2 regions of the Microbacterium sp. NPDC089696 genome follow, and region 1 is predicted to be linked to the other one. Evidence: predicted binding sites of a transcription regulator. Region 1 holds the regulator's gene; the other holds the start of a gene.
What was found. Region 1 encodes LexA, which represses DNA repair genes until DNA is damaged. Its sites were predicted from a motif close to TCGAACANNTGTTCGA; they were not measured.
Positions count from the first base shown of each region.

Region 1 (3,409 bases):
CAGACCCTGCGCGAGCGTCAGGACACGCGCGAGGCCGAACGGGCCATGCGGCTCCGCAACCGCGTCGGGGAGTGACCGCGCTCAGTCCGCGGGCGTGAAGCCGAACACGCGGCCGAGGAAGGCCAGTTCACGCTCGAGCGCGTCGACGATCGTCTCCGCCGCCCGGAAGCCGTGGCCCTCGTCGGGGTACAGCACGTACTCGTGATCGACGCCTCGTGCCTGCAGGGCGTCTCGGATCGCCTCGGACTGCTCGGGCGGCACGACGCGGTCGACGCCGCCCTGCATCAGCAGCACGGGCACGTCGATCCGGTCGGCGTGCGTGAGCGGGGAGCGGTCGACGTACAGCTGCTCGGCGTCCGGGAGCGGCCCCACGAGCCCCTCGATGTAGTGCGCCTCGAAGTCGTGGGAGTGCTCGACGAGCATCCGCAGGTCGGCCACGCCGTAGCGGCTGATCCCGGCGGCGAAGGTCCCGCCTCGCACGAGGGCGGACAGGACGGTCCAGCCGCCGGCTGACCCGCCGCGGATCGCGATGCGCGCGGGGTCCGCCAGTCCGGCGTCGGCCAGCCCCCGGGCGGCGGCGATCACGTCGTCCACGTCGGCGACGCCCCATCGGCCGTCGAGGCGTTCGCGGTAGGCGCGCCCGTATCCCGTCGAGCCGCCGTAGTTGACGTCGAGCACGCCGATGCCCCGGCTCGTATAGAACGCGATCGCCGCCGAAGACGCGCCCGTGACGTGGGCCGTCGGGCCGCCGTGCACGAGCACGACATACGGCGGGAGCTCGTTGTCGGGGGCCGCCTGCTCGGGGTTGCGCGGGTCATACGCGAAGGCGTGCACCGGCCCGTGCGGCCCGTCGACGAGCAGAGCGGATGCCGTGGGCATCCACGCCGGATCGGAGGGCGCCCCTCCCGCGATGCGCTCCACATCTCCGGAGTCGACGTCGACGGCCCAGACACCGGGGGCGGTCGTCGAGCTGCTGCCGGACAGGAGGACGCGGGAGCCGGAGGCATCGTCGACGCTCACGTGGCCGTCGGCGAGGAGGTCGAGAGGACGAGCGCTGCCGTCGCGGGAGACGACCACCACGTCGTCGCGGCCGTTCGTGCGGACCGCTACGACACGGCCGTCGTCGAGCGGCTGGAACCAGCGGTTGCCGAGCACCCAGAGCCCGTAGCCGGTGTCGGCATCCACCTCGGGCGTCGCGGTGCGTGGCGTGCCCGCTGCGCCGTCCCCGTCCAACCGGAGTCGGTGCAGCGCCCAGCGGCCGGAGGGATCGTCGGCGTACACGAGCTCGTCGTCGCCGAGCCACTCGGGCTGCAGGGCCGCGCGGGTCGGAACGACGATGCGACGGTCGCGGCCCGCGATCACGAGCGAGGCCTCCTGCCACGGCATCCGTGGCGCGTGCCACTCGACCCATGCGATCCGTGAGCCGTCCGGGGAGAGCGCCGGATGCGCGTAGAAGCCCTCGCTCTCGACGACCACCGTGAGCGCATGCCCATCGTCGGCGGCCGAGCCGTCGAGGGGGATCTCGACGATGCCGCGACGATGGGGGTCGACGGTGAGGTCCTCCCGCACGGCGAACAGGCGTCCGTGCTGCAGCCGCAGCCCGCCGTAGGCAGGACCGCCCGGGGTGAGAGGCACGGGATCGCCGCCGCGCGGCATCCTGCGCACGCGCTGATCCTTCCCGTCGACGAAGTACAGGGTGCCCTCGCGGTCGGCGGTCCAGGCGCCGCCGCCGTACTCGTGCACGCGTGAGCGCGCGCTCCAGGGAGCGGGGAGGACGAGGTCGCCCGTGGAGCTGCGCACCGCGACGCGACCGCCTTCGGCCGGAACGGACTCGCCCCACCACACCTCGTCGCCCACGAAGCGCGCGCCGTCGATGCGCGGCGATGCCGCGGCGATCGCCGCGGAGGAGAACGGGGAGGACCAGGAGCCGTACGGTGCGCTCATGCTTCGAGCCTAGGCGCGGACGCCCCCGGATACTCGGCGCGGGGGTCAGACGGCCCGGAGGACGGCGACGACCTTGCCGAGGATCACGGCCTCGTCGCCGAGGATCGGCTCGAATGCCGAGTTGCGGGGCAGCAGCCAGGTGTGTCCGTCACGGCGCCGCAGCACCTTGACCGTGGCCTCGCCGTCGAGCATCGCGGCGACGATCTCGCCGTTCTCGGCGGTGCCCTGGGAGCGGACGACGACCCAGTCGCCGTCGCAGATCGCGGCGTCGATCATCGACTCGCCGGAGACCTTGAGCATGAACAGGTCGCCCTTGCCCACGAGCTGGCGCGGCAGGGGGAAGATCTCCTCGACCTGCTGGTCGGCCGTGATCGGGACGCCCGCGGCGATGCGGCCGACCAGAGGGACGAGCGCGGCGTCGCCGACAGGGGTCGCCACGTCGGCGGGGTTCTCGGTGCCGGTGCCGGGGAGGTCGATCAGGACCTCCATCGCCCTGGTCTTGCCCGGGTCGCGACGAAGGTAGCCGCTGAGCTCGAGCTGGCCGAGCTGGTGCGTCACGCTCGACAGCGACTTGAGACCGACCGCGTCGCCGATCTCGCGCATGCTCGGCGGATAGCCGTAGCGGCTGATCGAGGTCTGGATGACCTCGAGGATGGCCATCTGCTTGGGGCTGAGGCTCTTCCGGCGGCGAGTGCGCGGCGCCTCGGACTCGGGGGCGGAGTTCTCGCTCATGGTGCTCCTCGGAGGTGCGGTTTCCGGCGTCCCGATTCGAATGTCGGAGGTCCGTGGTGGGGTGTTCGTATCGAAACCGTATCCGAGAAGCACGCCGATAGGGAATATCTGTTCGAGCGTGTCGCTTGATTCGGAGAGCGGATTTCGAAGAAGTCTTGACAGATGTTCGAATTCGAAGATACCTTCGGAACGTAGCTTCGCATTCCCGGCTCCCGGCCGAGTCGCGGATGCGAACGCTACGCCACCTTCACCGCCCCGCGGTCACCAGAGGAGCACGAGATGAGCACCATCACCTTCAGCAGCGCAGCAGTCGTCCCGGCACGTCCGGCGACTCGCCTCCGGCTGACGGCGCGTGGTCGTCGTGTCGTGCTCGCGATCGCGGCCGTTCCTCTCGCGGCGGGCATCGCGTTCGCGGCCCTGAGCGGCGGCAGCGCCATCGCCTCGAACGAGCACGTCGCGACGGCGTCCTTCGAGACGGTCACGGTGATGCCGGGCGACACGCTCTGGTCGATCGCCGAGGCGGTCGCTCCCGGCGCCGACCCGCGCGAGGTCATCGGCGACATCACGCGCCTCAACGCGCTGCAGGGCGGTGCTCTGCAGATCGGCCAGGAGATCGCGATCCCCGCGGGCTACACGGACTGAGGCGTGACCAGCGCCTCGATCGAGATCAGAGGCGCCGATCCGGATCACAGGGCGCTGACAGTCGGGTGGACACGGATCGTTCATGCAGCGT
Region 1 covers NZ_JBIVHF010000002.1:37,668-41,076, reverse strand. Annotated here, with positions in the region: gene smpB (SsrA-binding protein SmpB) at 1-75, shown strand, start outside; gene ACIPY8_RS10500 (prolyl oligopeptidase family serine peptidase) at 82-1,944, opposite strand; gene lexA (transcriptional repressor LexA) at 1,990-2,676, opposite strand; gene ACIPY8_RS10490 (LysM peptidoglycan-binding domain-containing protein) at 2,956-3,318, shown strand.

Region 2 (3,409 bases), on a different contig from region 1:
CAGGATGCCGGTCGCTCGGCCCCGTCCGCTGCTCCGGGTCCGCGACCCCGAACGATCCTTCCCGTGCGGGAGAGATCCGCGATCCGGTCGAGCGCGCCGGGACGTCATCCCATGTCGAGCGCCAGAGCCCCGCATCCCCGGTCCGGCGTGGGACGACGTGTTCTGCCTCGTCCGCTCGAGTGTGATCGTCTGAACGCCCCCTCGAGTCGGGTGCGGAGTCCGACTCGGACCGCGCAGCACCGAAGAGCGGGATGACGGGGGCGATCCGCTCGGATGCGCCCCCGTCGTCTCGTGTCGTCATGATCAGGCGGGGCGACGCTCGGCGAGCTCGTCTGCCGGCGCGGCGGGAGCGGCGCCGCCGATGCCGAGCTTCTGCTTGATCTGCGTCTCGATGGTCAGAGCGATGTCGGGGTTCTTGATCAGGAAGTTCCGGGCGTTCTCCTTGCCCTGTCCGAGCTGATCACCGTCGTAGGTGTACCAGGACCCGGACTTCTTCACGATCCCGTGGTCGACGCCGAAGTCGATGAGGCTGCCCTCTCGCGAGATGCCGACACCGTAGAGGATGTCGAACTCCGCCTGCTTGAACGGCGGCGCCATCTTGTTCTTGACGACCTTGACCCTGGTGCGGTTGCCGACAGCATCGGTGCCGTCCTTGAGCGTCTCGATGCGGCGGATGTCCATACGGACCGACGCGTAGAACTTGAGCGCCTTTCCACCCGCGGTGGTCTCCGGCGAGCCGAAGAAGACACCGATCTTCTCGCGCAGCTGGTTGATGAAGATCATCGTGGTGTTGGTCTGGTTGAGCCCACCGGTCAGCTTGCGGAGAGCCTGGGACATGAGCCGTGCCTGAAGACCGACGTGCGAGTCGCCCATCTCGCCCTCGATCTCCGCCCGGGGAACGAGCGCTGCGACCGAGTCGATCACGATCAGATCGATCGCGCCGGACCGCACGAGCATGTCCGCGATCTCGAGCGCCTGCTCACCGGTGTCGGGCTGCGATACGAGCAACGCATCGATGTCGACTCCGAGCTTGGCGGCGTAGTCGGGGTCGAGAGCATGCTCCGCGTCGATGAAGGCCGCGATGCCGCCGGAACGCTGGGCGTTGGCGATCGCGTGCAGAGTCAGCGTGGTCTTACCCGAGGACTCGGGACCATAGATCTCGACGATGCGGCCACGCGGGAGGCCGCCGACGCCGAGGGCGACGTCGAGGGCGATCGATCCGGTCGGGATCACGGCGACAGGGGCGCGCTCATCGCTGCCCAGCCGCATGACCGAGCCCTTTCCGAACTGACGGTCGATCTGGGCGAGGGCGGTCTCGAGGGACTTCTCGCGGTCGGCGGGTGATGGCATGTCATGCTCCTTCTGCTCGCGTGATGCCGCCTGTAGGCTGTCGCGGCCCGCCCGGGATGGGCGGAACTCTCCGACAAGGCGTATGGCTCTTCGGCCTGTTCACACCGTACGAGCGACCTCGGACATTGCGTCGTCGGCGCCGGAGAACGGGGAGAACGAGAACTCTGAACCACTTGTGCAGAAGACTACGCCTGCATCGAACGGATCTTCGATGACACGCCGCGTCGGTGTGTCATTCAGACGAAGGTTCGTGACGCGACCGGGACCGTCACCGACGGCGGGGCTCGAGACGGCCGGCGCCGTGGCGACGCTCGATCGGCACCTCGGTCGCCGCGCACAGCGCTTCCCAGATGTCGCGTGGGGGCACTCCCGCGTCCAGCGCCTCCTCGGCAGTCCGACCGGAGAGCTCGTTCAGCACGAGGTCGCTGACCAGGGACGATGCCCGGCCGCCGAACTCCGCGTCGACGGCGCGGAGGAACTCACTGCGTCGCATGGACGGACGTTCTCCGCGGTCAGTGCAGCGAGAGCTCGGGCTCGACCGAGGCCACGAGGTCGTCGGGGACGACGTCCGGGAAGACCTGGATGCCCTCGAGGACGGAGATGCGGTCGCCGACCTCGCGCATGATGGTCGAGATCGGGACGTCGAGCGCATCCGCCACGGAGGCGAGGATCTCGCTCGAAGCCTCCTTCTGACCGCGCTCCACCTCACTGAGATAGCCGAGCGCCACAGACGCCTTGCTGGCGACCTGCCGGAGCGTACGCCCCTTCTGCAGGCGGAAGTCCCTCAGCACATCGCCGATCTCCTGTCGTACAAGAATCATCGGAACCTCCTCCCAGATCGTGTTCTCGAGGTCTCCCCCGATGGAATCGTCAGTCTAGCCCTAAGGACTGTCACAGAATCTACCTTCGCACGCTGTGCTTTCGATGTGAGCACATTCATGACAACGGACACCCCCGCGGCACTATTCCCGGACCATTCGAACGAGTGCGCTCAGCACGGCATCCTGCGACCGCGCTCTGATCTCCGCGCGGTCCCCGGAGAATCGATGGGACTCGCTCAGCACGCCCTGCGGAGTCACGACGGCCACGTGCACGGTGCCGACCGGCTGCCCGTCGGGCGAGTCAGGGCCGGCGATCCCGGTCGTCGCGATCCCGACGTCGCTCGGCCGTCCGACGGAGACGACCCGACGGATCCCGGTCGCCATCTCGATCGCCACACGCGGATGCACCGCGCCCTGTGCGGCGAGGAGCTCAGCATCGACGCCGAGAACGCTGTGCTTCACCGGCGTCGCATACGCGACCACGCCGCCCCAGAGCGCGGCCGACGCGCCGGGAACCGACACGATCTCCGCCGCGACGGCACCGCCCGTGAGCGACTCGGCGACACCCAGGGTCCAGCCCCGTGCCACGAGCGCCGCGACCGCTTCCGCCGCGAGCGTCACGACGCCTGCCGAGAGCCCCGGACCTGCGCGACGATGTAGTCGATCCCGCTCGCGACGGTCAGCACCAGAACGACGATCATCAGCACGGCGGTGACGATCGTCCACGGGCCGAGCCCGATGAGCACATGAAGAGGCAGCAGCGCCCACGAGAGCGCCACGCCCTGTACCGCGGTCTTGACCTTGCCCATCCAGGCGGCCGCGACGACGTGCTCGCTCGCGACCATGAGACGGTGCACCGTGATGCCCCATTCCCGGATGAGGATGATGACGACGAGCCACCAGTGCAGTTCGCCGAGGATCGCCAGGCCGATGAACCCCGCCCCCGTGAGCAGCTTGTCGGCGATCGGGTCCCACAGCTTGCCGAAGTCGCTGACGATGTCGTAGCGACGGGCGAGGTAGCCGTCGACCCAGTCGGTCGAGATCGCGATGACGAAGAGGATGCCCGCGATCCAGCGGAGCGTGAGGTCGGGGATGCCGTACGTCCCACCGAGGAGGAGCACGATGAAGAAGACCACCGCGAGCGGGATCCGTGCGACGGTGATCGCGTTGGGAAGCTGCCGAGGGATCGCCATCAGTCGCGTCCCGTCAATCCCCAGGCGTCCTCGTCGCCGCCTTCT
Region 2 covers NZ_JBIVHF010000001.1:1,770,693-1,774,101, reverse strand. Annotated here, with positions in the region: gene recA (recombinase RecA) at 304-1,350, opposite strand; gene ACIPY8_RS08750 (DUF3046 domain-containing protein) at 1,619-1,843, opposite strand; gene ACIPY8_RS08745 (helix-turn-helix domain-containing protein) at 1,863-2,171, opposite strand; gene ACIPY8_RS08740 (CinA family protein) at 2,313-2,792, opposite strand; gene pgsA (CDP-diacylglycerol--glycerol-3-phosphate 3-phosphatidyltransferase) at 2,789-3,364, opposite strand; gene ACIPY8_RS08730 (DNA translocase FtsK 4TM domain-containing protein) at 3,364-3,409, opposite strand, start outside.
Region 2: a site for LexA is predicted at 1,547-1,562, ahead of recA (recombinase RecA). Genes of this name have one in related genera too.